Regions from separate parts of the Bradyrhizobium dasycarpum genome, predicted to be linked through region 2. Evidence: predicted binding sites of a transcription regulator. Region 2 holds the regulator's gene; the other holds the start of a gene.
What was found. Region 2 encodes LexA, which represses DNA repair genes until DNA is damaged. Its sites were predicted from a motif close to TGTTCNNNNTGTGTTCNG; they were not measured.

Region 1: a site for LexA is predicted at 2,312-2,329, ahead of recA (recombinase RecA). Genes of this name have one in related genera too.

What each region holds. Positions count from the first base shown of each region.
Region 1 covers NZ_CP169574.1:286,499-301,999, forward strand. Annotated here, with positions in the region: gene ACETMP_RS01350 (DUF6894 family protein) at 14-247, opposite strand; gene ACETMP_RS01355 (DUF2798 domain-containing protein) at 589-846, shown strand; gene ACETMP_RS01360 (hypothetical protein) at 1,506-1,673, opposite strand; gene ACETMP_RS01365 (hypothetical protein) at 1,823-2,023, opposite strand; gene recA (recombinase RecA) at 2,402-3,490, shown strand; gene ACETMP_RS01375 (hypothetical protein) at 3,593-4,507, shown strand; gene gcvP (aminomethyl-transferring glycine dehydrogenase) at 4,633-7,500, opposite strand; gene gcvH (glycine cleavage system protein GcvH) at 7,518-7,886, opposite strand; partial or broken gene gcvT (glycine cleavage system aminomethyltransferase GcvT) at 7,896-9,042, opposite strand; glycine riboswitch at 9,187-9,277, opposite strand; partial or broken gene alaS (alanine--tRNA ligase) at 9,593-12,275, shown strand; gene ACETMP_RS01400 (cyclic nucleotide-gated ion channel) at 12,282-13,508, shown strand; gene ACETMP_RS01405 (NADP-dependent isocitrate dehydrogenase) at 13,665-14,879, opposite strand; gene ACETMP_RS01410 (TrmJ/YjtD family RNA methyltransferase) at 15,222-15,501, shown strand, end outside.
Region 2 covers NZ_CP169574.1:1,531,846-1,547,346, reverse strand. Annotated here, with positions in the region: gene ACETMP_RS07845 (glutamine--tRNA ligase/YqeY domain fusion protein) at 1-1,602, shown strand, start outside; gene ACETMP_RS07840 (SgcJ/EcaC family oxidoreductase) at 1,610-1,996, shown strand; gene ACETMP_RS07835 (DUF2171 domain-containing protein) at 2,276-2,509, shown strand; gene ACETMP_RS07830 (ComEC/Rec2 family competence protein) at 2,604-4,883, shown strand; partial or broken gene ACETMP_RS07825 (hypothetical protein) at 5,008-5,443, opposite strand; gene lexA (transcriptional repressor LexA) at 5,994-6,695, opposite strand; gene glp (gephyrin-like molybdotransferase Glp) at 6,871-8,082, opposite strand; gene ACETMP_RS07810 (hypothetical protein) at 8,291-8,497, opposite strand; gene ACETMP_RS07805 (HAD family hydrolase) at 8,666-9,289, opposite strand; gene ACETMP_RS07800 (alpha-hydroxy acid oxidase) at 9,329-10,462, opposite strand; gene ACETMP_RS07795 (S41 family peptidase) at 10,784-12,121, shown strand; gene ACETMP_RS07790 (hypothetical protein) at 12,246-12,500, opposite strand; gene ACETMP_RS07785 (hypothetical protein) at 12,615-12,869, shown strand; gene ACETMP_RS07780 (OpgC domain-containing protein) at 12,930-14,198, shown strand; gene ACETMP_RS07775 (hypothetical protein) at 14,280-14,525, opposite strand; gene ACETMP_RS07770 (Spy/CpxP family protein refolding chaperone) at 14,527-15,012, shown strand; gene ACETMP_RS07765 (hypothetical protein) at 15,286-15,501, shown strand, end outside.

The DNA of each region.
Region 1 (15,501 bases), 1.2 Mb from region 2:
CTCGAGCCTCTTCCTAGTCGAGGGTTTCGGCGACGATGCGGATCCGGAAGACGGGCTCCTTGGCCTCGTCCAGCAGCTCCATGTGCCATTCGGAATTTTCCTGGAGCTTGCGGGCAATGCCGGCGGTCATGTCGGCGCAGACATTGGTCATCTCTTTCCAGGCCGAATCGCGATCGGCAAATTCCGTCGCCTGGTCGGCGCAGCCGGAATAACGGCCATTCCGGATACGAAAGAAATAGAGCGGCATGGCTGGCACCGATCGCGCGCGTGACGGCCTCGTCCCCAAGGCCACGGGCGCGCGCAGTCCAATCCCAAACCCGCGTCAGATCAATTCCGGGCGGCTACGGATGATGCCGCCGCCTGCAAACATGCTGGTCGTCATCCTATTCCCGGGACAAGGAAATCTGTTGGTTGACGGTCGGTTACCCCGTGGTTCTCCGACCATGAACAGAGTTCCTGGGCTGCATCCGGTCGCGTTCTTCGCCGATGGCCGACACGCGACGCAGACCAGTCCCCGCCAACGGCTTCCGATGCACGCGGCGGCATGTGCCTTGCTTGCGTGATGACGGCAAACAACATGGGTCCGCCATGCTCGGCATTCCCCGCCGTTACAGTCATTTCGTGTTCGGGATCATCCAGTCCGGGCTGACCTCGCTGATCGCGGCGGGGATCGCCAGCTTGCCCGCGGGCAGCGCGACGATCTTCCTCGGCCACTGGATGGCGTCGTGGCTAATCGCCTGGGCCGCCATGCTGCCGATCGTGCTGCTGGCGGCGCCCGCGATCCGCGCCTTCGCGCTGCGCCTGACCCGGGAGGAGAGCGACCCGCGCGCCGGCAGCCAGGCATGAAAAGGCCCCGCCTGGGGAGAGCCAAGCGGGGCAGAGAGTTGTTGGAGGCTGAGGTGCTGGGCTGCAACACCATAGCCGCATCATCCTAGCCGGCTCCGCTTACGGCAGCCTGACAGGCCGCAGGCTTGCGGGCCCGAGCTATGGCCGCAGACTGGCCCCGCAGCGGTCCCAATTTCGACATCCGTTCGCACAACTGCGGTCACACAGGTCGGCAAGATTTTAGACCGTTCGGCGCAGCCATGGGGGAAACGTGGCTCGCCGACGATGGGGTGGCATCATGGATAACGTAGAGCGGTCGTTCGCCGCCGCGACAGCGGCTGGCTTCGTGGTGCTGGTGATCGGCCTGGTGCTGCTGGCGCTGCTGTAGCGTGGGCACTGCCGGCCGTCGTGGCCTGCGATGATCGCAGGTCGCGGCAGGCGGCCAATCTCAAAAATTGGAAAGCAACCCCATGCACAGTAGGTTGCATGGAAATTCTGCTGTTCTTTCAGTGGTGATCGAGGTGTTTAAATACCTCAATGATTTGTGACGCCAGCAAAGCCACGCGGCGGCCGTCTCGCCGCCCTGCCATGACGCACCCCTGCAGGTCGGTCGATCCCGAACCGGCTGGAAGCGTCAGCCGCTGCGCCGCTGTCGGTTCCGAAGCCGGTCGCTGCAGGCTCTAGTGGATCTTGATGTCATTCAGGGGAAGATGGAGCTCGCTGGCGCGCTCTTCGCGATCCTTCCTGCGGAACTCGTTTTCCGTGCGCTCGAACTTCATCATCTCCTCAAGCGCCGCCTCCGGCAGAGGTTTGCGCCTGATCGTTTCGCGGTGCTCGTTGTCGGTCATGACTGATCCCCAGAGTTGCGGTCTCGCCCTGGAGAAGGCCTGGGACCGCGAAAAGGTTCGGTGCCGCAGGATTGCGAAATTATGACGACGAGCCAGCCTCGTCGATGCGCGCCAGCTTCGTCCGGGGGCGGGATGTTGCGGCCGCGCGACTATTTCGGCGGTTGCAGCCCGGGGGATTTGACCCAGTCGTGCAGATGATTGGCTAATTCAGCCTGGCGCGCCTTCTTGAGCAGGGCATCCCGCTCGGGGCCGGGAGGCAGGCTGGCGGCGTCCTCCTTGACCTGCTTCACCCATGCGGAGAGCCGGTCTTGAAGGGTCAGTTGTTGCTTGAAACGTCGCCGCTTGAACATGGCACGATCCTGTCCGTGCGCGGAAGGACGTGAGCGCAATCGGGGTTCTCATCATCGGTAGCCGCCGCGGTCCCGCGCGGGGTGATGATTGATTAGGATCCATAAACGGAACGGCGTCTGTTCAGTTGTGTGCACAGCGCACGGACGAGCCGGATGGCTGACCATCGCGGTGGCGCTGTTTGCTCACGACGAGCAACCTCACCGGCAATAAGGACCTCCCGCATTCAACCTGGGGTTAGGCTGAAACACGGGACAGCCGTCCAATCGTAAAAGAACATATTGCGAACCTAGAACAAATAGGGTACATTGCCTTTATCGCCGCGCCGCCTCGCAACTGTTTGTCCCTCGCGCGAATCCTCGCCATAAGGAGCACGACCAATGTCCGCCACTGCCCTGCGTATCGTCGAAGGATCTTCCATGGACAAGAGTAAAGCTCTGGCCGCCGCGCTCTCGCAGATCGAGCGCCAGTTCGGCAAGGGCTCGGTGATGAAGCTCGGCAAGAACGACCGGTCGATGGATGTCGAGGCGGTGTCGTCGGGCTCGCTCGGGCTGGACATCGCGCTCGGCATCGGCGGCCTGCCGAAGGGCCGGGTCGTGGAAATCTACGGGCCGGAATCCTCGGGCAAGACCACGCTGGCGCTGCATACGGTCGCTGAGGCACAGAAGAAGGGCGGCATCTGCGCCTTCATCGACGCCGAGCACGCGCTCGATCCGGTCTATGCGCGCAAGCTCGGGGTTAACATCGACGAGCTCCTGATTTCGCAGCCCGATACCGGCGAGCAGGCGCTGGAGATCTGCGACACGCTGGTGCGCTCGGGCGCGGTCGATGTTCTGGTGGTCGATCTGGTCGCGGCGCTGGTGCCGAAGGCCGAGCTCGAGGGCGAGATGGGCGATGCGCTGCCGGGCCTGCAGGCCCGCCTGATGAGCCAGGCGCTGCGCAAGCTCACGGCCTCGATCAACAAGTCCAACACCATGGTGATCTTCATCAACCAGATCCGCATGAAGATCGGTGTGATGTACGGCTCGCCGGAGACCACGACGGGCGGCAACGCGCTGAAATTCTATGCCTCCGTCCGCCTCGACATCCGCCGCATCGGCGCGATCAAGGAGCGCGACGAGGTGGTCGGTAACACCACGCGCGTCAAGGTGGTCAAGAACAAGCTGGCGCCCCCCTTCAAGCAGGTCGAGTTCGACATCATGTACGGCGAGGGCGTCTCCAAGATGGGCGAGATCCTCGATCTCGGCGTCAAGGCCGGCATCGTCGAGAAGTCCGGCGCCTGGTTCTCCTATGACAGCCAGCGCCTCGGCCAGGGCCGCGAGAACTCGAAAGCGTTCCTGAAGGCCAACCCCGACATCACCGCCAAGATCGAGACCGCGATCCGCCAGAACTCCGGCCTGATCGCCGAGCAGATCCTGGCCGGCACGCCCGAGCGCGATGCCGACGGCGAGGAGCCGGCGGACGAGTAAGATTTGACGCGAAAGTTTTTCGCGAGGAGCGGGCACTGAGGACGTTGAGTTGCCGACGTCTTCGGTGCCCGTTTCGGTTTGCATGGGCAAGGGCGCGTCGAGATGAAGCGTGTCATTCTGACTAGTTCGTCCGGCGTTGGTCTCACCTATGCCGGTCGTGCTGACATGGTCATCCCGTTGATCTTTCGGTTCGTTTGGGGGCCGTTGCCTACGTCGCACCACCTCGAGGCCTATCTTACGGGAGGCTATTACAGGGGCGATCCGGAGGTGCGGTGGTCCGATCTTGTTGGCCGGTTGCCTCAGACCGGTCTCGCGCACAAGGAAACTGGCCTGGTTCGGTTTTGCGAGACCTATGGTGTCGAGCTCATCGAGCTGTGGTTCGACCCTGAGCCTAACAGTCAATTGCAATTGATCTGGATCCTGGACTATTTGCGGTCCCATCCATCGATCACCCATTGTCTGAGACTGCGACGGGTCAATTTCGATCTGCGCGAAGCGGACGGCCCGCAACTTCGCGATCGTACGGTGCGGGAATCGGAGATCGCAGAGTGCGACTTCGAGATAGCCAACATGGCCTGGGAGGCGTATCGGGCGCCGACGCCTGAACTTTGCTTTGGGTTGCTGACAAGGGATTTACCCAGGCTACCTTTCCTGAAGCCGGCTCTGGAAGCGTTGCTAGCTGAACTGCCGTCACCAATCACCGGATTGGGCGCGACGGAGGCGCGGCTTATCGAGCTGATTGCAAGGGGGCACAACCGTACTAAAGAACTGTTTCAGCCGGGCGGGCTGCTCGAAACGCGCGTGTTCGACCAGTGGGAGCTGGGTCCGTTGCTCGAAGGGCTTGCGTCGGGCCCGATGCCGGCGGTCGCAGGTCTCGATCCGAAACTCGCGACGCTCGCCCCGCACGATGCGCGAGGTCGCAACGCCGCCTATCGTCGGAGCCGGTTGTCGCTGACTGAATTTGGCAAAGCGGTTCTGGAAGGCCGCGAAGATTTCCGTCGCCACAATCCGATCTGACGTTGGTGGGGCGGTACGCTGCTCACCAATGAGCGGCTGTGGCGGTGGGATCGCGAAAGCCGGTTGCTGGTTGCGCCTTGAAGCGCGTTCGGAACCGTAGGCGGGGCTAACCCACCCTACAAACCCTACTCCGCGGCTTGCGCGTAATCGCTCACCGGCGGGCAGGAGCACACCAGGTTGCGGTCGCCATAGACGTTGTCGACGCGGCCGACCGGGCTCCAGTACTTGTCGGTGCGCGAGGTGCCGGCGGGGAAGCAGCCCTCGCTGCGGCTGTAGGCGCGCGTCCAGTCGTCATCGGCGATGTCGTGCACGGTGTGCGGCGCGTGACGCAGCGGAGAGGCTTCGATCTTGAAGCGGCCGGCCTCGACCTCGGCGATCTCCTTGCGGATCGCGATCATGGCGTCGCAGAAGCGGTCGAGCTCGGCCTTCGATTCCGACTCGGTCGGTTCGATCATCAGCGTGCCCGGCACCGGGAAGCTCATGGTCGGGGCGTGGAAGCCGTAATCGATCAGGCGTTTTGCGATGTCGTCTACGGTGACGCCGGACGTCACCTTCAGCGGACGGGGATCGACGATGCACTCGTGGGCGACACGGCCCTTCTCGTTCTTGTAGAGCACCGGGAAGTGCGGATCGAGGCGGGCTGCGATGTAGTTGGCGTTGAGGATCGCAATCTCGGTGGCGCGCTTCAGGCCTTCGCCGCCCATCATCAGGATGTAGATGTAGGAGATGGTCAGGATCGACGCCGAGCCGAACGGCGCGGCCGAAACCGGGCCGACCGGGGCATCCGCCTGCGTTGCCGGGTGTCCGGGCAGGAACGGCGCAAGGTGCGCCTTCACGCCGATCGGACCCATGCCGGGGCCGCCGCCGCCATGCGGGATGCAGAAGGTCTTGTGCAGGTTGAGGTGGCTGACATCGGCGCCGTAATCGCCGGGCCTGGAGAGCCCGACCTGGGCGTTGAGGTTGGCGCCGTCCAGATACACCTGGCCGCCATGGCCGTGCACGATCTCGCAGATCTCGCGGATATGCTCCTCGAACACGCCGTGGGTCGAGGGATAGGTGATCATGATAGCGGCGAGGTCGTTCGAATGCTTCTCCGCCTTGGCGCGGAGATCATTGACGTCGACGTCGCCGTTCTTCTCGCAGGCGACCACCACCACGTCCATGCCGGCCATCGCGGCCGAAGCGGGATTGGTGCCGTGGGCGGAGGAGGGGATCAGGCAGATCTTGCGGTGCGTCTCTCCGCGCGCGGCATGATAGCCGCGGATCGCGAGCAGCCCGGCATATTCGCCTTGCGCGCCCGAGTTCGGCTGCAGCGAGATCGCGTCATAGCCGGTGATGTCGCACAGCCAGCTCGAAAGCCGTGCGAACAGGGCGTGATAGCCCGCGGCCTGCTCGCGCGGCACGAACGGATGCAGCGTCGCGAATTCCGGCCAGGTCAGCGGCATCATCTCGGTGGTCGCGTTCAGCTTCATGGTGCAGGATCCCAGCGGGATCATGGCGCGGTCGAGCGCGAGGTCGCGATCTGAGAGCTTGCGCATGTAGCGCAGCATCTCGGTCTCGGAGCGATGCGCATGGAACACCGGATGGGTGAGGAACGCGGTGGTCCGCTTCAGCGCCTCCGGCAGCGCTTCGCGCGTGGTCGCGTCGATCTCGGCATAGGCAAGCGTGCCGCCGAAGGCGCGCCAGACCGCTTCGACCGTCGCAGGCGTCGTGGTCTCGTCGAGCGCAATGCGCAAGGCGGTTTCGCCTACGCCGAGATTGATCTTCTCGGCGGCCGCGCGCGCGACGATCTCGGCGCGCTTGGCGCCGGCATCGACGCTCAGCGTGTCAAAGAACGTCTCCGATTGCGGCGCAAAGCCGAGCTTGCGCAGGCCGCTCGCCAGCACCGCGGTGCGGCGATGCACGTTGCGCGCGATCTGCGAGAGGCCTTCGGGGCCGTGATAGACCGCATACATCGAGGCGATCACGGCAAGCAGGACCTGCGCGGTGCAGATGTTGGAGGTCGCCTTTTCGCGGCGGATGTGCTGCTCGCGGGTCTGCAGCGCGAGCCGATAGGCCGGCATGCCGCGCGAATCCACGGAGAGGCCAACGATGCGGCCGGGCAGCGAGCGCTTCAGCGCATCGCGCACCGCCATATAGGCCGCGTGCGGTCCGCCATAGCCCATCGGCACGCCAAAGCGCTGCGCCGAGCCGATCGCGATGTCGGCCCCGAGCTCGCCGGGCGAGGCGATCAGCGTCAATGCCAAGAGATCGGCGGCGAGAATCGCGAGCGCGCCTTTGGCCTTCAGCGTCGATATCGCGGGCCTGAGGTCGCGCAATGCGCCCGAGGAGCCCGGATATTGCAGCAGCGCGCCGACCACGTCCGCCTTGTCGAGATCGGTGAGGGGATCGCCGACGATCAGGCTCCAGCCGAGCGGCTCGGCGCGGGTGCGCATCACCGCCAGCGTCTGCGGGTGCACGTCCTGGTCGACGAAGAACGCCTTTGCCTTGACCTGCGAGTGCCGCTCCGCCAGCGCCATGGCTTCGGCGGCGGCGGTGGCCTCATCGAGCAGCGAGGCGTTGGCGACGTCGAGCCCGGTGAGGTCGCAGATCATGGTCTGGAAGTTGAGCAGCGCTTCCAGCCGGCCTTGGCTGATCTCGGGCTGGTAAGGCGTGTACGCCGTGTACCAGGCCGGATTCTCCAGAATGTTGCGCTGGATCACCGCGGGCAGGATGGTGCCGGAATAGCCTTGGCCGATCAGCGAGGTGAAGACCTGGTTCTGCCGCGCCAGCTCGCCCATATGCGCGATCGCCTCGGTCTCACTCAGCGGCTTGCCGAGATCGAGCGGGGCGGCCTGCCGGATCGCGGCCGGCAGCGTTTCCGCCATCAGGGCGTCGACGCTCTTGGCGCTGACGGTCTCTAACATGGCGGTGACGTCGCGCGCCGACGGGCCGATATGGCGGCGAACGAAACTGGCGGCGGTGTCGCCGTTGGTCTTGCGGTGCGCGGTCATCGCTTGCTCCATCGTCCTTAAGCCGTGTGGGCCTTGTAGGCGGCTTCGTCCATGAGGCCGCCGAGCTCGCTCTTGTCGGCAATCTTGATCTTGAAGAACCAGGCCTTGCCCTGCGCGTCCGAGTTCACCAGCGCCGGCTCGGATGCGAGCTCGGCATTGGCCTCGAGCACTTCACCCGAGATCGGGGCGTAGACGTCGGAGGCGGCCTTGACCGACTCGACGACGGCGGCGGCTTCGGCCTTCTTCAAGCTCCGCCCGACCTTCGGCAGTTCGACGAACACGACGTCGCCGAGCTGCTGCTGGGCGTAGTCGGTGATGCCGACGGTGGCGACATCGCCGTCGATCGCCAGCCATTCGTGGTCGGAGGTGTACAGCGTCGTGGTCATTACGAATCCTCAGCGTTTGTAGGTGTTCTTGACGAAGGGCATGGCGGCGACGGCGAGCGGCAGCCGCTGGCCGCGCACCTCGGCGAACAGCTTGGTGCCGAGCGCGCTCAGATTGGTGGGCACGTAGCCCATCGCCACCGGCGCATTCAGGCTCGGGCCGAAACCGCCCGAGGTGACTCGTCCGATCGGCTCGCCGGCATTGGCGTCGGCAAACAGCAGCGCGCCCTCGCGCACCGGGGCACGGCCCTCGGCACGCAGGCCGACGCGGCGGCGGGACGCGCCGTTGTCGAAATGCGCGAGGATCTTGTCCGCGCCGGGAAAGCCGCCGGCGCGCGCGCCGCCGCTGCGGCGGCTCTTCTGCACCGACCATTCCAGGGCGGCCTCGACCGGCGTGGTCGCGGTGTCGATGTCGTGGCCATAGAGACAGAGACCGGCTTCCAACCGCAGGCTGTCGCGGGCCCCGAGGCCGATCGGCAGCACGTCGGGATTGTCCAGCAGCGTTCTGGCGAGACGGTCGGCATCGCCTGATGGAACCGAGATCTCGAACCCGTCCTCGCCGGTGTAGCCGGAGCGCGAGACGAAGCACTTGATGCCGGCGACCTCATGCGGACTGGCGTCCATGAACTTCATGGACGGCGCCGCCGCACACAAAGTCGCCAGCACCGTTTCGGCCTTCGGGCCCTGCAGCGCGAGCAGCGCGCGGTCGGCGAGGGGATCGATCACGCAGTCGTCGGACAGATTCTGCCCGCAGATGCGCCTCGTCCTCCGCCTTGCAGGCGGCGTTGACGACCAGGAACAGGTGATCGCCGAAATTGGCGACCATGAGATCGTCGAGGATGCCGCCGTCCTTGTTGGTGAACTGGGCATAGCGCTGCCGTCCCGGCGCAATCGCCACGATGTCCTGCGGGACCAGCCGCTCCAGCGCGCGGGCGGCGTCCTCGACCTTGCCGGACTTCGGCCGGAGCGCGACCTGGCCCATATGGGAGACGTCGAACAGGCCGGCTGCGCTGCGGGTATGGAGGTGCTCCTTCAGCACGCCCGCGGAATATTGCACGGGCATGTCATAGCCCGCGAACGGCACCATCTTGCCGCCCAGGGAGACATGAAGCCCATGAAGGGGCGTACGTTTCAGAGAGTCTTGGTCGTGCGCTAGCATCTGAGGGGCCCTCGGCGGTTCCCCGGGGACGATTCCCTGAGGACACCAGTCGAAGCCCCATCTGTCGCTGTGCCTGAGAGTATTATCCCGTCGGCGGACGCAGTCCGGGTCTAGACCCGTCGGCGCCTCTTTCCAGATGCTGTCAAAGCCACGCGGTCCTTTTGCCTGAGAGTTTCCGGGGCGGTTGCTCCTTCGGCGCCGGCTGCCTAAAGCCGGTCTCTCCCGACGTGGCCGTACGATACAGATGGGTAGAGACCACAGGCCAGCCAAGCCTGTCAACGCGTCCGTGCGCCCTATCAACGGGATTGCAGCGGAATTGAGCGGCTGCGGCAACCCTCTGATCTGCTTGCACAGTTTCTGGACAGGAAAGCTGGCCTTGTCTAAAAGCGCTTTGGCCCGCAGATATCAGCCTTAACGTTACGGTTTGGATGGCGAGAAGCGGGTTCTAAAGCGCGTCATCGCGCTTTAGCTCTTTGTTTGAGCATGATCTTTTCGGAAAACCGCTTCACACTTTTCCGGATCATGCTCTAGCACACCCGATTGGATGAACATGAGCGGCGTCAACGAGATCAGGTCGACCTTTCTGAACTTCTTTGCCGAGAACGGCCACGAGATCGTGGCGTCCTCGCCCCTCGTGCCGCGCAATGATCCGACGTTGATGTTCACCAATGCCGGCATGGTGCAGTTCAAGAACGTCTTCACCGGCGTCGAGAAGCGGCCGTACCAGCGCGCCACCACCTCGCAGAAATGCGTGCGCGCCGGCGGCAAGCACAACGACCTCGACAATGTCGGCTACACCGCGCGCCATCTCACCTTCTTCGAGATGCTCGGCAACTTCTCGTTCGGCGACTATTTCAAGGAGCGCGCGATCGAGCTTGCCTGGAAGCTGATCACCGGCGAGTTCGGGCTCAAGAAGGACAAGCTGCTGGTCACGGTCTACCACACCGACGACGAGGCGGCAGGCCTGTGGAAGAAGATCGCCGGCTTCTCCGACGACCGCATCATCCGCATTCCGACCTCGGACAATTTCTGGGCGATGGGCGATACGGGGCCGTGCGGTCCGTGCTCGGAGATCTTCATCGATCGCGGCGAGCACATCTGGGGCGGGCCTCCGGGCTCGCCGGAAGAGGACGGCGACCGCTTCCTCGAATTCTGGAATCTCGTGTTCATGCAGTTCGAGCAGGTGACGAAGGAGGAGCGCCAGCCGCTGCCGCGTCCCTCGATCGACACCGGCATGGGCCTGGAGCGCATGGCCTGCATTCTGCAGGGCGTCGAGAGCGTGTTCGAGACCGACCTGTTCCGCCATCTGATCGACGCGACCTCGTCCGCGCTCGGCAGCGGGCCGAACGAGCAGAACGTCGCCTCGTTCCGCGTCATCGCCGACCATCTGCGCTCCTCCGCGTTCCTCGTCGCCGACGGCGTGCTGCCCTCGAACGAGGGCCGCGGCTACGTGCTGCGCCGGATCATGCGGCGCGCGATGCGCCATGCGCAGCTGCTCGGTGCGCAAGAGCCGCTGATGCATCGGCTGGTCTGGGCGCTGGTGCGCGAGATGGGACAGGCCTATCCCGATTTGATGCGCGCGGAGAATTTGATCGAGGAGACGCTGCGGCTGGAAGAGACCCGCTTCCGCAAGACGCTGTCGCGTGGCTTGGCGATTCTGGACGAGAAGAGCGCTTCCTTAAAGAAGGGTGACATGTTTGACGGCGACGTCGCCTTCACGCTGTACGACACCTACGGCTTCCCGCTCGACCTGACGCAGGACGCGCTGAAGTCGCGCGGCATCGGCGTCGACCAGGCCGCGTTCACCGACGCGATGGAGCGGCAGAAGGCGAAGGCCCGCGAGTCCTGGAAAGGCTCGGGCGAGGCGGCCTCCGAGGCGATCTGGTTTCCGCTGCGCGAGAAGCTCGGCGCCACCGAATTCCTGGGCTACGAGACCGAGAGCGCCGAGGGCGTGGTGTCGGCGCTGGTCAAGGACGGCACTGAGGTCACCAGCCTGAAGGTCGGCGACATCGGCGCCATCGTGCTGAACCAGACGCCGTTCTACGCGGAGTCCGGCGGCCAGGTCGGCGACACCGGCGTGCTGACGGGCGAGGGTGGCATCAAGTTCCGCGTCACCGACACGCAGAAGAAACTCGGCGATTTCTTCGTCCATATCGGCAAGGTCGAGCAAGGCGAAGTGAAGCTCGGCACCGCGCTGCAGCCTCGAGGTCGATCATAGCAGGCGCTCCTCGATCCGCGCGCATCATTCGGCGACGCATCTCATCCACGAGGCGCTGCGCCAGGTGCTCGGCGACCACATCGCCCAGCGCGGCTCGATGGTCGCGCCGGACCGGCTGCGCTTCGACTTCGTGCATCCGAAGCCGATCACGGCGGAGGAGCTCGCACGCGTGGAGGACATCGCCAACGAGGTGGTGCTGGAGAACGACGAGGTCACCACGCGGGTGATGGGCGTCGACGAGGCGCGCGAGGCCGGCGCTCGCGCTCTGTTCGGCGAGAAATACGGCGACGAGGTCCGCGTCGTCTCGATGGGCAGAACGGCGCGCGAGCGCGGCGCCAACGCGCTCGGCTGGTCGGTCGAGCTGTGCGGCGGCACGCATGTCAGGCGCACCGGAGACATCGGCCTGATCACGGTGACGAGCGAGAGCGCGGTGGCGTCCGGCGTGCGCCGCATCGAGGCGCTGACCGGCAATTACGCGCGCAGGCACGCCAACGAGACCATGGCGCTGGTGAAGACCGCGGCGAACGAGCTGCGCACCTCCCTCGACGACGTTCCGGCGCGCATCGCCGCGCTCATGGAGGAGCGCAAGAAGCTCGAGCGCGAGCTCTCCGACGCGCGCAAGAAGCTGGCGATGGGCGGCGGTACCTCCGCCGGCAGCAATGGCGCGGCTTCGGCCGTGCGCGAGGTCGGCGACGTCAAGCTGATGGCGCGCGCGGTCGAGGGCATCGAGATGAAGGATCTCAAGAGCCTGGCCGACGACGGCAAGAAGCAGATCGGCTCCGGCGTCGTCGCCATCGTCGGCGTCACCGAGGACGGCAAGGCCGGAATCGTGGTCGGCGTCACGCAAGATCTCACTGCGCGCTTCAACGCCGTGAACCTCGTCCGCATTGCCTCCGAGGCGCTCGGCGGCAAGGGCGGCGGCGGCCGGCCCGACATGGCGCAGGCCGGCGGCCCCGACGGCGCCAAGGCGACCGAGGCATTAGCTGCGATCGAAAAAGCGATGGCAGGCGCTTAAGTCGCCATGTCCTCCGTTCCGCGAGGACGTGGGCTTCGCGATCCCAACGTGAGGGATCGCCTCTACGAATTGCTGGAGCACGACCCGCTGGCCTATTCGGCCGGGTCGCGCTTCATCCAGCTCATCATCGGCCTGATCGTGCTCAATGTGGCGGCGATGATCCTCGCCTCCGTGCCGGAGCTGGATGCCCGGTTCGGCACGCTGTTCCAAGCCACCACCATCCTGGCCGTGATCGTGTTCGCGCTGGAATATGCCGCGCGGCTGTGGACGGTGGCCGGCCACACCCAGCGCAAGGGATCCGCACTGTCCGACCGGCTTGGCTATGCCTTCTCGGCGCTCGGCCTCATCGACCTCATGGCGTTCCTGCCCGCGGCCATCGTGCTGGCCACCGGCGAGCACCCGACGCTGGCGGCGCTCGGGGTGCTGCCGTTCTTCAAGCTGGTCCGCTATTCGCCGGCGATGCGCTCGCTGCTCGCCGCCGTGCATGCCGAGCGGCGGGCGCTGATCGGCTGCATCGTGATCCTGATCGGCGCGGTCCTGACCTTCGCCTCGCTGCTCTACGCCATCGAGCGCGACGTGCAGCCGGACAAGCTCGGCACCATCCCGCAGGCGATGTGGTGGGCAATCGTGACGCTCGGCACCGTCGGCTATGGCGACGTCGTGCCGGTGACGCCACTCGGCAAGCTGATCTCCACATTCGCCATCGTCAGCGGCTTCGCCATGATCGCGCTGCCGGTCGCGATCATCTCCACCGCATTCGCGGAAGAGGTCAAGCGGCGCGACTTCGTCGTCACCTGGGGCATGCTGGCGCGGGTGCCGCTGTTCTCGCATCTGTCGGCGGCGGAGATCGCCGACATCATGCGCCTGCTCCGCGCACGCACCATCGAGCAGGGCGAGGTCCTGGTGCGGCGGGGCGATGCGGCCTCGTCGATGTATTTCATCGCCGCCGGCGAGGTCGAGATCGCGCTGCCGAGCCAGCATGTGCGCCTTAGCGACGGCACCTTCTTCGGCGAGATCGCGCTATTGCACAAGACCAAGCGCAGCGGCACGGTGACGGCGACACGCAAGACGCGGCTGCTGGTGCTCGACGCCCAGGATTTTCACGCCTTGATCGCGCGCATGCCGACGCTCGCCGACCACGTCCACGAAACCGCGAAGGCGAGGCTCGCCGATACCGGCGACCTCGCGCTGGCGGAACTGGCGCAGGCGGAGAAGGAAGGCACCGACCGCTGAGCGGCGGCTCACATCAAGGGAGGCTCGTCATTGCGAGGAGCCCGCGACAAAATTGCGGAGCAATTTTGCGCTGATGCGACGAAGCAATCCAGACTGTTTCCGCGGAGGGATTCTGGATTGCTTCGCTTTGCTCGCAATGACGGCGTGGTTGGCGGCTTACGCCGCCAACTCCTTGCCGAGGTTCTCGGCGACCTTGTCGAGGAAGCCGGTGGTCGAGAGCCAGCGCTGGTCGGCGCCGACCAGGAGCGCGAGGTCCTTGGTCATGTAGCCGGCCTCGACGGTGTCGACGCAGACCTTCTCCAGCGTGTTGGCGAACTTGGCGAGCTCGGCATTGTTGTCGAGCTTGGCGCGGTGGGCGAGGCCTCTGGTCCAGGCGAAGATCGAGGCGATCGAGTTGGTCGAGGTCTCCTTGCCCTTCTGGTGCTCGCGGTAGTGGCGGGTCACCGTGCCGTGGGCGGCTTCCGCTTCCACGGTCTTGCCGTCAGGGGTGAGCAGCACCGAGGTCATCAGGCCGAGCGAGCCGTAGCCCTGCGCAACCGTGTCGGACTGCACGTCGCCGTCGTAGTTCTTGCAGGCCCAGACATAGCCGCCGGACCATTTCAGCGCCGAGGCCACCATGTCGTCGATCAGGCGGTGCTCGTAGGTCAGGCCCTTGGCGTCGAAGTCCTTCTTGAACTCGCGGTCGAAGATGTCCTGGAAGATGTCCTTGAAGCGGCCGTCATAGACCTTCAGAATCGTGTTCTTGGTCGACAGGTAGACCGGGTAGCCGCGCAGCAGGCCGTAGTTGAAGGAGGCGCGGGCGAAGTCGATGATGGAATCGTCGAGATTGTACATCTCCATGGCGACGCCGGCGCCGGGGGCCTTGAACACCTCCTTCTCGATCACGGTGCCGTCCTCGCCGACGAACTTCATCGAGAGCGTGCCCTTGCCCGGGAACTTGATGTCGGTGGCGCGGTACTGGTCGCCATAGGCGTGGCGGCCGATGATGATCGGCTTGGTCCAGCCGGGAACCAGGCGCGGCACGTTCTTGCAGATGATCGGCTCGCGGAAGATCACGCCGCCGAGGATGTTGCGGATGGTGCCGTTCGGCGACTTCCACATCTGCTTGAGGTTGAACTCCTTCACCCGGGCTTCATCGGGGGTGATGGTGGCGCACTTGACGCCGACGCCGACCTTCTTGATCGCCTCGGCCGCGTCGATGGTGACCTGATCGTTGGTGTGGTCGCGGTACTCCATGCCCAGGTCGAAATAGAGCAGCTCGACATCCAGGAACGGGTTGATCAGCTTGTCCTTGATGTACTGCCAGATGATCCGGGTCATCTCGTCGCCATCGAGCTCGACGACGGGATTGGATACTTTGATTTTTGCCATGATCGGGGAAGCCCTCTTGGGAACGGCGCCATCGGCGCCACGTGAATATCCGCCGCCTCTTAGCACCTGATAGCAACGGGCGAAAGCCAAGGGATTATGCACTTTTAGCCGATCCAGCCCCCACAGATGGGGAGCAAGGCCCGGCCGCGGCGGACCGGCAGGGGTGAGGTTTCAGGCGAGATTCAAAAGTCGAATCCAACCCGTTATTTCCCTTGAGAATTTCGTCAGGACAGGCAAACGACGGGCGGACAACCCGGCCGGCCCAGCGCGAGCCTGAAAGGCCGGCTTGAATCAATTCCTGAGAGCGCCTTGCCAAGGCCTTGAGAGTGAAAGCGAAGCGAGATGTCGGGGACTGACAAGAGCAAGGCGGGACTTTCCCTCGACGGTCCCATCGTGATCCTGGTCGAGCCGCAGCTCGGCGAGAACATCGGCATGGCCGCGCGCGCCATGGGCAATTTTGCCCTGAGCCGGCTGCGCATCGTCAACCCAAGGGACGGCTGGCCCAACATCGCCGCCCAGCGCGCCGCCGCCGGCGCGGACCACATTCTGGAGAAGGTCGAATTGTTCGGCACGGTGGAAGAGGCGGTGGCCGACCTCGACCTCTTGTTCGCCACCACCGCGC
Region 2 (15,501 bases):
AAGTACAGGGAAATCGTGACCCGGTTCCCGCCGGAGCCGAACGGCTACCTGCATATCGGCCACGCCAAGTCGATCGCACTCAACTTCGGCATCGCGGAGGAGTTTCCGGGCCGCTGCCACCTGCGCTTCGACGACACCAATCCGGTCAAGGAAGAGCAGGAATACATCGATTCCATCCAGGCCGACGTGCGCTGGCTCGGCTTCGACTGGGGCAAGAACCTGTTCTTCGCCTCGGACTATTTCGACCGCCTGTACGAATGGGCGGAGCAGCTGATCCGCGACGGGCTCGCTTATGTCGACGACCAGACCCAGGAGGAGATCCGCGCCTCCCGCGGCACGCTGACCGAGCCCGGCAAGAACTCGCCGTTCCGCGACCGCAGCGTAGAGGAGAATCTCGACCTGTTCCGGCGCATGAAATCAGGCGAATTTCCGAACGGCGCGCGCGTGCTGCGGGCCAAGATCGACATGGCCGCCGGCAACATCAACCTGCGCGATCCGGTGCTGTACCGCATCCTGCACGCGCACCATCCGCGCACCGGCACGAAGTGGAGCATCTATCCGAGCTACGATTATGCGCACGGCCAGTCGGACGCGATCGAGGGCATCACGCACTCGATCTGCACGCTGGAGTTCGAGGACCACCGGCCGCTCTACGACTGGTTCATCGAGAAGCTGCCGGTGCCGTCCAGGCCGCATCAGTACGAGTTCGCGCGGCTGAACCTGACCTACACGCTCCTGTCCAAGCGCGTGCTGACGCAGCTCGTCCGCGACGGTCATGTCGCGGGCTGGGACGATCCGCGTATGCCGACCATGGCCGGGATGCGCCGCCGCGGCGTGCCGCCGGCGGCCTTGCGCGAGTTCGTCAAGCGCATCGGCGTTGCCAAGGCCAACAGCGTCGTCGATGTCGGCATGCTGGAGTTCTGCATTCGCGAGGAGCTGAACCGCACCGCGCAGCGCCGCATGGCGGTCTTGAAGCCGCTCAAGGTCGTGATCGAGAACTACCCGGAAGGGCAGACCGAGGAACTCGAGGCGATCAATCATCCGGATGATCCCAGCGCGGGCACGCGGAAGATCACGTTCGGCCGCGAGCTCTATATCGAGCAGGACGACTTCATGGAGAACCCGCCGAAGAAGTTCTTCCGCCTGTCGCCGGGCAACGAGGTGCGGCTGCGCTACGCCTATTTCGTCAAGTGCACCGGCGTGATCAAGAACGACAAGGGCGAGGTGGTGGAGCTGCGCTGCAGCTACGATCCCGCGACCAAAGGCGGTAACGCGCCGGACGGCCGCAAGGTCAAGGCGACCATGCACTGGCTCCCGGCCGCGACGTCGAAGCCGGCGGAGATCCGCATCTACAACCAGCTGTTCGCCAATCCGAGCCCGGATGCCTCGAATTTTGCGGCCGATCTCAATCCGAACTCGCTGGAGATCCTGTCCGATGCTCGGATAGAGGCAGCGGTGGCGGAGAGCAACTCGACCGAGCCGATGCAGTTCGAGCGCCAGGGCTATTTCGTGCGCGACAGGGACTCGACGCCCGGCAAGCCGGTGTTCTCGCGCACCATCGGCCTGCGCGACACCTTCGCGAAGGAAGTAGCGAAGGGCTGAGGCACGCATGAGCACGGAGGCCGACGCCATCATTGCCGCTATCATCGCGAAATGGTGCGCCGGCTTCGCGACGCTCGACGCAGCGGCGCTGTCGTCGCTCTATGCGAAGAACGCATTCTTCTTCGGCTCGAATCCGAAGCTCTATCGGGGCAGGGACGGCGTCGCGGACTATTTCAACGGCCTGCCGCGCTGGCGCCAGCCGAGCGCCGTGTTCTCCGACGTGAACGCAGCGCAGGCCGGCCCCGACCTGATCAACATGGCCGCCACCATCTCGTTCGATCTCGCCGGCGAGCGGGACGATCTCGTCGTCAAGATGAGTTGGGTCATCGTCCGCGAGGACGGCGACTGGAAGATCGTCAATCACCACGCCTCGTCGCAGGCGCCGCTGATCTGACGCGGCTTCATCGGTTTCGTCATTCCGGGGCGCGCTTGGCGCGAGCCCGGAATCCACACTCACGATGGTGGTTATGGATTTTCGGATGCGCAATTGCGCATCATAGCTCGTGACTTCGGCGCGCCCCGGAATGACGACTATAGTACCGTAGGTTGGGCAAAGGCGCAGCGCGCCGCGCCCGCCATCTTTCGGTCGCGACACACCACACGGCATCGTCATTCCCGAGAGAGAACGAACGTGCCTCGTCTGCGTTGGCGTGGGTTCAACAAGGAACCCACCATGCAAAACATCGCAGAGCATATGGAAGTCATCGGCGCCGACGGCGTCCATGTCGGCACGGTCGACAAGGTCGAAGGCAACCGCATCAAGCTGACCAAGAAGGACAGCGGCGAGGGCAGCCACAAGGGCCATCATCATTTCATCGACAAGGGCCTCATTGCCGACGTCGAGGGCAACAAGGTGCGGCTGTCGGCCAAGGCGTCGGTGGCCGTGACGATGGAAGAGGAAAAGTAGGGGCGCCTTCCCGCGTTCCTGATCTGTACCGCTATTCGCCCGGCCGCACGTTCCGGTAGCCTTGGCGCCAGTCGCGTCGCGTTAGGTGCAGGGAATGGCGGAGCAGGGCCGGCCAGTACGCGCCCAGGGGATTGCCGGGACGTGGCCGGTCGGCCGCGCCGCACCTGCCGGCGGCCTTGCTCCGGCGGGTTTCGGCATCTGGCCCACAATCGTCGAAACGCTCCGCGGATGGGCCCGCGCCGAGGCCGGTCCCGGGCGCCTGCTGCCGTGGGTGCCGGTCGCCTTTGGCGGCGGCATCGCGCTCTATTTCGCCGCCGATCAAGAGCCGGTGCTGTGGGTTGTCGCGGCGACGGCGGCCGCACTGCTGTTCGGCGCGATCCTGCTGCGGCGGAGCCGGCTGTTCGCGCCCGCGCTCATGATTGCGGCGGTCGCTTCCGGCTTTGCCGGGGCGACCTGGAAGACGGCGCGCGTCACACATACCGTGCTGGCCAAGCCGCTCTATTCCGTGTCGCTGTCGGGCTTCGTCGAGACGCGCGACATCCGCGAGCGCACCGACCGGTTCGTGCTGCGCGTCACCGCCATGGAGGCGCAGCGCACCGACGTCAGGCTCGAGCGCGTCCGCCTGTCGGTGCGCAAGGGCACCGCGCCCGAGGTCGGCAGCTTCGTTCAATTGAAAGCGCGCTTGATGCCGCCGCTCTCGCCGGTGCGCCCGGGTAGCTACGACTTCTCGCGGGACATGTTCTTTCAGGGCATCGGCGCCTCCGGCTTCGTGATGGGCGCGATCACGGCTTCAATCCCGCCCGATGCCGGTGGCCTGAGGCTGCGCTACGCCGCCTTCATGCAAGGCCTGCGCGATGCGATCGACGCCCGCATCCGCGCGACGCTCGAGGGCGACAACCGCGCGATCGCGACCGCCCTGCTCACCGGGCGGCGCGATGCGATTTCCGCGCCCGTCAACGACGCGATGTTCATCTCGGGACTCGGGCACGTTCTCTCGATCTCCGGCTATCACATGGCGGTGGTCGCGGGGGTCGTCTTCTTCGCGGTGCGCGCGCTGCTGGCGTTGATCCCGGGCCTCGCCGTCGGGTTCGCCATCAAGAAATGGTCGGCGGCTGCAGCATTGGTGGCCGCCGCGTTCTATCTGCTGCTCTCGGGTGCCGAGGTCGCAACCCAACGATCGTTCTTCATGACGGCGGTGGTGCTGATCGCGGTGATGGTCGACCGCCGCGCCATCACCTTCCGCACGCTGGCGGTGGCGGCGCTGATCGTGCTCGCGGTCGCGCCGGAGGCGCTGGTGCATCCGAGCTTCCAGATGTCGTTTGCGGCAACGCTCGGGCTGGTGGCGCTGGTGCAGATCGGCATGCCGAATCTGCTAGCCGCGCCCGATCATTCGGCGACCGCACGCGTCGCGCTGTGGGGCGGCCGCGAGATCGCGATGCTGTTCCTGGCCTCGCTGATCGCGGGGCTTGCGACCACGCCCTACGCCGCCTTCCATTTCCATCGCGTCACGCCCTATGGCGTGCTCGCCAATCTCGGGGCGATGCCGGTGGTCTCGGCGCTGGTGATGCCGGCGGGGCTGTTGGGCTTGCTCGCTGCGCCGTTCGGGTTCGATGGCGTGTTCTGGTGGTTGATGGGGCTGGGCATCGACTGGATGGTCGCGGTCTCGCGCTGGGTGGCGGCGCTGCCGGGCGCGGTCGGCCGCATCCCGGCGTTCGGCATCGCGCCGCTGATCGCCGCGAGCCTCGGCATCATCCTGATGGGCCTGTTGCGCACGCCCCTGCGCTGGTGCGGTGCCGTGGTGCTGCTGGCTTCCATCACCTGGGGCCTATCCGCGCGGCAGCCTGATGTCCTGATTGCCGGGGACGGCGCCAGCGTCGCGGTGCGGGGCGGGGACGGGCGTCTGCACCTGATCAGGGCGGGCAAGGACGGTTTCCTGCTGAAGGAGTGGCTGGCGGCCGACGCCGATCCGCGCGATGCCGGCAGCAGCGCGTTGGCTGAGGGAGTGTCGTGCGACGAGTCCGGCTGCGTGACACCGCTCGCCGATGGACGCCTGGTCGCGCTGGCCTCGCGGATCGACGCGCTGGCGGACGATTGCAGCCGTGCCGCGCTGGTGGTGACGTCGCGGCCAGCGCCGCCCGATTGCGCGGCGATGGTGGTCGATCGGCAGCGGCTCGCCAGTCAGGGCGCGCTGGCTCTGACGCAGAGCGGTGACGGCTTCTCGGTTCGGGCGGTGAGGGCGAGAGGCACAAGCCGCCCCTGGCTGCCCGCCGGCGCCGGCGAGGGGGATTTCGACGGCAGCCTTGCGCCGAAGACGGCCGTGCCCCGCAACCGGGACGCAACGCCATCGGAGACGGACTTGCTGGCGGAGGATTGAGGAGCGATGCGGGGGAGGTCGATCGGACGGGATTTCGCAGGACGCAAACCATACCATCTCGCCGGCCTCGGCCGGCGATGGCATTTCATTCCAGGCCCACGACCATCGGCCGGGGGCGACGACGTCAGCCAATCGGCAGGCGCGTGACCGGTGACCGACTGTCGGCGATGATCTGCGGCTTGTGCTCGCGTTCGCCGGCCGGCTGCGTCACCGGCAGTTGCAGCACGGTTGCGCGCTGGCCTTCGACCAGTTGAGTCACCAGCACGTATTTGCCGTCCAGGAAATTCGATCGCGTCGTGATGGCGATCGGGAATGTGCGGATCGATCTTGCCGAACTTGCCGACGCGGGAGTTGACGGTGCGCGTCCAGATCCAGCGGTTGTCGTAACGGACGTTGTCGGCGAAGGCGAGCTCCGTCCCCGGCAGCAGGCAGACCGCAACGGAGAGATCGGCTTCGGAGGCGAAGCCGCGCGTCGAGGTGCCGCGGAAGGTTGTCGTGACGATCGTCTCTCCGACCTCAGCGGGACGCGTCGCGACGGCATGCAGGCTGTAGTCACACATCGGGTGCTCCTCATGCGAAGATAGCGACCCGCACCTCTCTTGGAGGCACAGGCCTCGAAGTAGAAGCATGCAACGCTCTGCTCGGTTGTAGGCAGATCTGCGGCTGTGATTCGCGAGGGGCGATCACATTATCTTTCCCGAAGTCGGTAGGAACAAAGCCAAGTCCCGCGCATTCTGGCGGGCGTCTGGGACTGGCCCGGACCGCTGCGCCGGCCGCTCGATTGCGACGGCTGCACGATGATATTGCGGGCGCTGCGGACTTGCCCATTCACCGCCGTGTTGTTGCGGACATGATGATGCGCCGCGACGGCTGCACTCAAACGCTCTGGCGCTCGGCTGTCCTCTCCAACTCGAACGGCCGTGAAGCGATGTTGCTTCGCGCCGGCCCAGGGAGGATATCGCCGGAGAGGAGGGGCCGGATCATCTGCGCAGAACCGGAAAGACGATCCAGCCGGAGCGGACATTGGTCCGCTCCAATTGTTGATCGGCGATGCCGACCGAAGGGCGCACGCAGACGCCGCAATACGTCCGGATCGAGTCGTTCCGGAAGTCAGTACTTGCGGTAAAGCCCGATCAGCTTGCCCTGAATCTTCACGCGGTTCGGCGGCAGGATGCGCACCTCATAAGCGGCATTGGCCGGCTCGAGTGCGATCGAGGCGCCCCGGCGGCGGAAGCGCTTGAGCGTGGCCTCCTCGTCGTCGATCAGCGCCACCACGATGTCGCCGGTATCGGCGCTCTCGTTGCGCTGAATCAGCGCCATGTCGCCGTCGAGGATACCGGCTTCCACCATGGAATCGCCGCGCACCTCGAGTGCGTAGTGCTCGCCCGAGCCGAGCATGTCGGGCGGCACGCTGATGGTGTGGCTGCGGGTCTGCAACGCCTCGATTGGCGTACCGGCCGCGATACGGCCCATCACGGGCACCGCAACGGGCCGCTCGCCCTCGCCCATGGACGGGCTGGAGCTCGTGCGGACCTTGCCGAGATTGCCCTCGATGACGCTCGGCGTGAAGCCGCGCCGGGCGCCGGCGGCAGCCTGGAGCTCCGGCAGCTTGATCACTTCGATGGCGCGTGCGCGGTTGGGCAGGCGGCGGATGAAGCCGCGCTCCTCGAGCGCGGTGATGAGGCGGTGGATGCCCGACTTCGAGCGCAGGTCGAGCGCGTCCTTCATCTCGTCGAAGGAGGGCGGCACACCGCTTTCCTTCAAACGTTCGCTGATGAACCTCAGAAGCTCGTATTGTTTGCGCGTTAACATCTCGACCAAAGTCCCCCGGTTGATGTCGTTCGATTCCGAGACGATGAGTTCAGCGATGAGCCGCTACATGCTCGAAACAAATCATGAACGGACACTATATGTTCGATACATGTTCCGCAACTGCTTAATTTACCGTGAACGGCGGCGAGCTCGCGGAATGCGTGTGGCCGTGCACTCAGACGGGGAGCCGCAGCACCTCGCAGGGGCTGCCGGCCTCGGCCTTCGGCGCGAACGGTGCGCGCACGAGAAGTACCTGTGCCGCAGCAAGATTCGCAAGCAGAGAGGAATCCTGATGGCTGACGGGAACGGCGACTTGCGCACCGTCGTCGCGCAGTTCCAGGCGCGCGCGCAGGTAATCCTCGCGCTGGTCGTTGGCGCCGAGATCCTTGCCCAGCACGGCGCGCTCGCGGCGATGATGAATCACTGAACGGCCCGACAAGGCGCGAATCAACGGCACCATGAACAGGAACGCGCACACGTAGGACGACACGGGATTGCCGGGCAGGCCGATCACGCGCATTGCGCCGAGCCGTCCGTGCATCATCGGCTTGCCGGGCCGGATCGCGATCTTCCAGAACGCCATCGAGATGCCTTCGCCCCGCAGCGCCTGCTGGACCAGATCATGGTCGCCGACCGACGCGCCGCCGGTCGTGACCAGGATGTCAGCACCGTTCTCGCGGGCGCGGCGGATTCCGGCGGAGGTGGCCTCCAGCGTGTCGGCGGCGACACCGAGGTCGATGGTTTCGGCGCCCTCGCTGCGGGCGAGCGCATGCAGGGCGTAGCCGTTGGAATAGACGATCTGGCCGTGCCCGGGCGTGGTGCCCGGCCTCACCAGCTCGTCGCCGGTGGCGAGGATCGCAACCTTGGGACGGCGGCAGACGGCGAGGTGCGGGTGATTCATCGCCGCGGCAAGCGCGAGATCGCGCTCCGTCAGGCGGGTTCCCTTGCGCAGGAGCACGTCACCCTCGCGGAAATCGACCCCGGCCGGGCGGACGTGCCGTCCGGCGATCGCGGCTTCCTTGATGGTGACGCTGTTGCCGTCCGCGACAGTGTCCTCCTGGATCACGACCGCGTCCGCTCCATCGGGGATGACGCCGCCGGTGAAGATCCGCACGGCTTCGCCGGCGCCAACTGCTCTTGTGAAAGGACGGCCGGCTGCGATCTCGCCGATCACCGTCAGCCGGGAATCGACCGTTGCCGCATCGGCCGCGCGCACGGCGTAACCGTCCATCGCCGACATCGCCTGCGGCGGCTGCGTGCGCCGCGCCGCGACGTCATGCGCGAGCACGCGGTGATAGGCTTCGTCGAGCGAAACCATCTGTTCAGGCAGCGGCTCTGCACCTGCCAGCACCGCAGCAAAGGCGTCGGAAACCGGCATCAGGGCCACGGGCGAAACTCCTGCTCGCACATCGTTCAATGGGGCGGCGAGAGTTCTAGCTGACTGCAGACGCGAGGCAAAGCAGCACGCAGGATGATCTATCCTGCGTGCTCTCCTTGATCGAGCAAGTGCAAGTTCGCACACGTGATTCTAAAGGCGAAACGGCCGGCATGAGCCTGGCCAACACTGAGTCGGCCAGCGCCACCCGCTCATGTGGTCAAGGTGCCGTCGGATCGTCCCGGCTGACGTCCCATGCGACGTCGGGAGGTTTGGGGCCTTGGTCCCTGTCGGGGAGCGGATCGGCCTGCGATTTCAGGTCCGCAGCCTTGCTGATCAGCTTGGCGGAAAGCTCGGAATCCGAGGTGTTTCTTGCGAATTCAAGCAGCAGAGAGGCTTGCTTGGTAAGGTAGGTTTTGCCCAGCACGTCGATCAGTCCGATGTAAAGATCCCAACGGACTCATGAGTCCGAAGGGTGGTATTCCGTTCCGGGAACTCGGTATAAAAATGCACAAAGTGATCAAGTTCCACAGTTTCTGTAAATTTGGTTCCGAACGCGGCTTGCAGTTGGGCTGCTTCTAATGACGGGCCGGGGTCAAATGCCCAGCGCCTTCAATGCGTTCCCGACGTCGCGCGGCGTCGTCACGTGGACTGCCGTCAGGCCGCGCGCCCGCGCGCCCTCGATGTTTTCCTCGAGATCGTCGAAGAACACGATGCGCCCGGCTGGCACGCCGATCGCCGCGACGACATGGTCGAAAGCGTCCGCGTCCGGTTTGCGCAGGCCGATGCTGGATGACAGGTACAGCTCGCGGAAATGGCCGAGCAGACCGGCAAATTCCTTCGAGAAATAGTCGACATGCGGCCGATTGGTGTTGGAGAAGGCGTAGAGCGGCATCTGCTTTGCCGCACGCGGCAACAGCTCGGCGATCTCAGGCATCTCGCCGGCGAAGATCGCGTTCCAGCCCTCCAGGAACTGGGCGTCCGAGATGCCGATCCCCAGTGAAGCGCGTAACGAGGCGAAATAGTCGGCGTCGCTGATCTTGCCGACCTCGTGCAGCCGGTAGGCCTCGTCGCGCACATAGCGCGCGACGATGCTTTCGGGCTGGCAGCCGGCGTGCCCCGCCCAGCAGGCGATCGCCTTGGAGAAGTCGATGTCGAGCACCACTCGCCCGAGATCGAACAGAAGCGCATCCGCGCTGCCGGGAGAGAGCGATGTCATTGCGTCCTTTTCACCTCAGCGTCGGCAGGAATCCGCAAGTCAGTACCGATAAGGCTCGTGGTCGAACAGCGGGAACGCGCTGAACACGCTCGGCGCGTTGGTGGCGGTCGCCGGATGCAGGCAGGATTTGTCGATCTCGGCAAACGATGTGGCACCCAACAGGCCGAGGCAGCGCAGCACCTCGTCCTCCAACAGTTCCAGCATCCGCGTGATGCCGGCTTCGCCTGAGGCCGCCAACGCCCAGCATTGCAGCCGGCCGATGCCGACGAGATCTGCGCCTGCCGCGATCGCCTTGACGATGTCGGTGCCGCGACAGATGCCGCCGTCGACCATGATCTTGGCGCGGCCCTTCACGGCCTCGACGATCTCGGGTAGCACGTGCATGGCACCGCGGCCATGGTCGAGCTGGCGGCCGCCATGGTTGGAGACGTAGATCCATTCGACGCCGTGATCGACGGCGATCAGGGCGTCCTCGGCGGTGGCGATGCCCTTCAGGATCAGCGGAATCTTGTACCTGTCCTTGATCATCTTCACGGTCCGCCACTCCAGCCCCTTCTGGAAATCGCCGCCGGTGGCGCGCAGGCGGCTCTCGCGAACATAGCGCTTGGCGATGTCACGTTCGCGACGGCTGTAATGGGCGGTGTCCACGGTCAGGCAGAACGCGGCGTAGCCGTTCTTCTCGCTCCGGCTGACGACATCGGCGACGAAAGCATCGTCGCCGCGGACATAGAGCTGGTAGAGCCGGAGCGCATCGGGAGCCGCCTCGGCGGTCTTCTCCAGGCCGGGCTCGGACACCGAGCTCAGCATGTGCGCCGCACCGAAGGTGCCGGCACCGCGCGCGACGCTCGCCGCACCATCCGGATCGAAGATTTCAAGCGCACCGACGGGCGCGAGCACCACCGGCAGGCGCATCCTGCGGCCGAATTGCTGAACCGAGCCATCCACCTTGCGGACGTCGCGCAGCACGCGGGGGCGAAAGGCGATCTCGTCCAGCGCCATGCGGTTGCGGCGCATCGTGGTCTCGGTCTCGGCGGCGCCGACGATGTAGTCCCAGGCGTTCTGGTTGAGGTTGGCCCGCGCTTTCCGGATGAATTCGTGCAGGTTCTGGAACGGCTCGTCGCTGGCGCCGAGTTCGACGTTCCGTTCCGCCCGGATGCCGGGTGCTTCGTTCATTGTTATCCTCCCGAGAATTTGAACCCTTATCTCATCGCCTAACCCGTCCAGCCCTGCAAAACTATCCTAGATTTGCATGGCTGCGAGGCGCGGACCGGCCTACGATTCCGCTTGCAGCTAAGGCAGTCCTGCAACGTTGCCAAAAGTTTAGGTCCGGGCGAAGCGATTTCTGCGGCGTACCCGTCGGCGTGGTATCCCGGCCTTGAAGAAACCAGAATGGTATTGTGAGAAGCGAGCTGGATCGCCAATTGCAAGGCGTCTCCTATGGTCCCAAGAGACAAGCTCCAAGCGAACCGCCAAAGCAAGAAGGCAAGCCCATCCATGCGGAAATCCCTGCTGTTCCCTCTGGGCGCGCTCACCGGAGCGTGTCTCACCCTTCTGGTAGCCAGTCCGCAAGGCGGCGTATGGGCGGCGCGGGCGGCAGCGAACGCGGATGATGCCTATTCGCAGCTCAACCTGTTCGGCGAAGTGTTCGAGCGCGTGAAGGCGAGCTATGTCGAGAAGCCCGACAATGCCAAGCTGGTCGAGGGCGCGATCACGGGCATGGTGACCTCGCTCGATCCGCATTCGCGCTACATGAATGCAAAGGCCTGGACCGAGATGCAGGAGACCACCTCCGGCGAATTCGGCGGCCTCGGCATCGAGGTCACGATGGAGGACGGCCTCGTCAAGGTGGTCTCGCCGATCGACGATACGCCCGCCTCGAAGGCCGGCCTGATGTCCGGCGACCTCATCAGCAAGATCGACGGCGAGGCCGTGCAGGGCATGACGCTCGAGCAGGCCGTCAACAAGATGAAGGGCCCGGTCGACACCAAGACCAAGCTCACCATCATTCGCAAAGGCGCGGATGCGCCGCTCGACGTCGCGATCACGCGCGAGATCATCCATGTGCGCCCGGTGCGCTTCCGGGTCGAGAACGGCGACATCGGCTATATCCGCATCACCTCGTTCAACGAGCAGACAACCGACGGCCTGAAGAAGGCGATCGCGTCGATCTCCAAGCAGGTGTCGCCGGAGAAGCTCACTGGCTACGTCGTGGACCTGCGCAACAATCCGGGCGGTCTGCTCGATCAGGCGGTGTCGGTGTCGAGCGCGTTCCTGCAACGCGGCGAGGTCGTTTCGACCCGTGGCCGCAGTCCGGAGGAGACGCAGCGCTTCACCGCCCATGGCGGCGACCTCACCAAGGGCAAGCCGCTGGTGGTGCTGATCAATGGCGGCTCGGCCTCGGCCTCGGAGATCGTGGCCGGCGCCCTGCATGACCACAAGCGCGCCACGATCATCGGCACGCGCTCGTTCGGAAAGGGCTCGGTGCAGACGATCATTCCGCTCGGGTCCGGCAATGGCGCGCTGGCGCTGACGACGGCGCGCTATTACACGCCGTCGGGCCGCTCGATCCAGGCCCAGGGTATCGCCCCCGACATCGAGATTCTGCAGGACGTGCCGCCCGAGCTGAAGGGCCGCATGGACACCATGGCGGAGTCCCAGATGCGTGGACATCTGTCGGCCGGCGAGGGTGGCGAGCAGACCGGATCACAGTCTTACGTTCCGCCGGAAGAGAAGGACGACAAGGCGCTGCACGCGGCCTACGACTTCCTGCACGGCGTCACCGCGAACGCGGTCGCGGCGAAACGCGCATCGAAGGGCGCGGTGCCGAACTAGGCTTTGCGACTTTCAGAGCTCGATATCGCCCGGGAGTGGATGACCACTCCCGGGCGATTTCGTTTGGGCTCCGTCTGGGTTCGGCAACATGGCCGCATCGAGCCGCGGGATCACCGCGCGACCGTCACTGCGGCTTCTTCGCACCCGTGTGGTGCGGGACTTCGGTCTTCGGTCCGCCGCCGTAATGGTGGCTGCCGCCGGATGCGTTGGTCGATCCGCCGCCGCTCTCCTTCTTGCCCATGTGGTGCGGGACCTCCGTCTTCGGGCCACCCGAATAGTGGTGACCGTTCTTTTCGTCGGTCGTGCTCGTCTGCGCCATGGCAGGCAACGCAACGAACGACATGATCGCGACGGCCGCGATCAGCTTGCGGTGACTCATTTTGGTTTCTCCTGTTGCTTTCGCCGAGTTGGTGTCAATCAAGTCCCGGTGGCTCGATCGAGCTGCAACCAAACGCGCAGCGTGATTGTGTAAGTTGAGCAAGATCAAGTGTCGATGCGCACGCTCGCCTGCGCCGTTGCGTGGATCTGCGCGTTGCTGCAGGCGACGAGAAACGTTGAACTTCTTACAGGAAAAAATTTTCGCCTGGCGCGCGATCGCAGGCCGCAGGCAAAGCCTTCGGCCGCGTCGGTGAGCCGGATGACGGATGTTCGCAACCAACAACCGTGCCGGCCGAGGACGACGTGCGTCGTGATTCATTACGCGCTTGAATTACAAAAAAGATTTGGCTGGCGTGTCGAGCGGGTTTGATGTCCGTCAAACTCGCATCGATGACGCAACCTAGCGTACCCGCGCGAATGAAACGGCGACGTGATCGCGATCGAAAAGAGACCGGCCGCTGACATGGAGAACGAGCCTTTGGCCGACGAGACCATCCACGCACCTGCTCGGTCGTTGCGAGCCGCGTTCGTCCTGCATCGCCGGCTGTGGGAGACGATCACGATCAGGTCGGTGCTGGTCAAGTCGGGGCGCGACGTGCGCCTTGACCTGTTCCGCGGTCTGGCGAACTGGCTGATCTTCCTCGGGCACATTCCGGATTCTGCGCTCGTCTGGTTCACGACACGCAACTACGGTTTCAGCGATGGCGCCGATCTGTTCGTGCTGATTTCCGGATATACCGCGACGTTCGTGTTCGGCTCGATGATGATGGAGCGTGGCTTCGTCGTCGGCGCAACCCGGCTTTTGCGGCGGGTGTGGCAGCTCTATGTCGCTCACCTGCTGCTGTTCCTGGTCTATCTCACGGCCGTGCACTACATCGCACACAGCTTCGACGATCTTCATCTGATGGACCAGTTCAACGTCGCGCCGCTGATGAACTTTCCCGTCGAGACGCTCGCCCAGGGTCTGATCCTCAAGTTCAAGCCGCTCAATCTCGACGTTCTGCCGCTCTACATCGTGCTGATGGCCGCGTTTCCCGTCGTGCTCTGGCTCATGCTGCGCTGGCGCAATGCGGTGATGATCGGCTCGCTCGGTCTGTACCTCGCTGCCCGTCACTACGAGTGGAATCTGCCTGCCTATCCGGCCGGGGTCTGGTACTTCAATCCGTTCGCCTGGCAGTTGCTCTTCGTGTTGGGCGCCTGGCTGGCTCTGGGAGGAGCGGCGGCCAGCCGCCGGCTGCTGTCGTCCCGCATGCTGCTTGTCCTGAGCGCTGGCTTCGTGACGTTTGCACTCGCGATGACGCTGGCGGAGCGCATTCCGGGATGGCGGGACTACGTCCCTGACGCGCTAGCCGCCGCCTTCATTCCGAACGACAAGACCAATCTGGGGCCTTATCGCGTCGTCCATCTGGCGAGCCTGGTGTTCATCGCCGTCTCGCTCATTCCAATCGATTGGCCCGGTCTCAAGTCACGCTTGCTTCAGCCCCTGATCAGATGCGGTCAGCATTCGTTGTCGGTGTTCTGCGTCGGTCTCTTCCTGTCGTTCGTCGCGCATTTCGTGATCGAGTCCGGATCCGAAGGATTGTGGGTCCAGCTTCTGGTCGGTGCCGCCGGTCTCTGGATCATGACGATCGTGGCCTATTATCGAACCTGGTCGAAGGAGGTCGACAGAAGCCGCGCGACCGAGCAGGCGGGCGGATGATGACGTCCGGGCTGATCGTGGCGGAAGAGACCATTGAGCCACGTGGCACTTGCGCGCGTAAGAGCCACCGACGCTCCGCGTCTATAACGCCTGACCATCGCCGACCTCGACGATCAGAAGACCATCCCAATCGAACTGGAGAATGACCATGCACCGTCGGACAAATGTCTTCGTCAGCGCCGCCACTCTTGCCGTCCTCGCCCTGGCGCCGGTTGGGCTTTGGCCTGCCGTGGCCGCCGGCTTTGGCCAGATCGCGATGATGGATGACGACAAGATGTCGAAGATGCCTGCGTCCCCGGGTTCGAGCGGCTCGATGAACGACGACAAGATGAAGATGCCGCCGCAGGGCCAGATGCGGGACTGCCGGCGCGCTGGCTGCCAGGACAATTCCGGCATGATGCAAATGATGCCGATGATGCAGATGATGGAAAAAATGATGCGTGGCCAGATGAGCTCGCCCGCCGCAAGCGGCGCAATGAGCGGCCCGGCGGACGTGACGGAGCGGCTCGAGGGACGCATCGCCTTTCTGAAGGCGGAGCTGCAGATCAGTGACAAGCAGGCCGCCGATTGGAACAACGTCGCAGACGCGTTGCGTTCGAGCCGGCAGCATCTGCTGGAAGCGCGCAAGATGCTCGCGACGGACGACAGGCAGGGAAGCGCGGAACGCCTGGAGCATTACGAGCGGCACCTGTCCGAACGTCTGGAGGCGCTCAAGGCGGCGCGGCTGGCCTTCACGCGGCTGTACGCATCCTTGAACGAGAGTCAGAAGCAGACTGCAGATGCGATCCTGCTGCCGCTGATCGCCTCGTTCTGACCGATCGGTAAGGGCGAGATCATGTTCGGTCTGCCTCTTCGGCGTCGTTCCGGGCTGCTCTTGCTTGGTGTCCTGGCGAGCCAACTTGCAGGTGGCGCGCCTGCATCGCACCTCGGCCACGGCGTAACGCATGGGGCTGGGTCGTTTCCCAAACGGTGGGAGCTGGCGCAGAATGAGGGCGATCACGCCGCGCACCATCCCGCGGCGTCTGGCTCGGCCGGAGACGCCCCATCAGGGCCGGAAAAATCTGCCGGCGCCAGCGCCGGCACGCAGATGCGCGGCGCCACGCCTGGAATGATGGGTGGAATGGACGGCATGATGGGCCGTCCGAGCAAGGAGTTCTATCCGGCATTGATGGGCATGCCGGCGCTCTCCGCCGAGGAGCGGAGCAGGCTGGAGGTGCAGGCGCGCCAGCGGATAAGCGCGGAAGCCGATCGTCTTGCAGCCGCCGAGATGGACCTGCGGCATGCGATCGCGGGCGACGATACC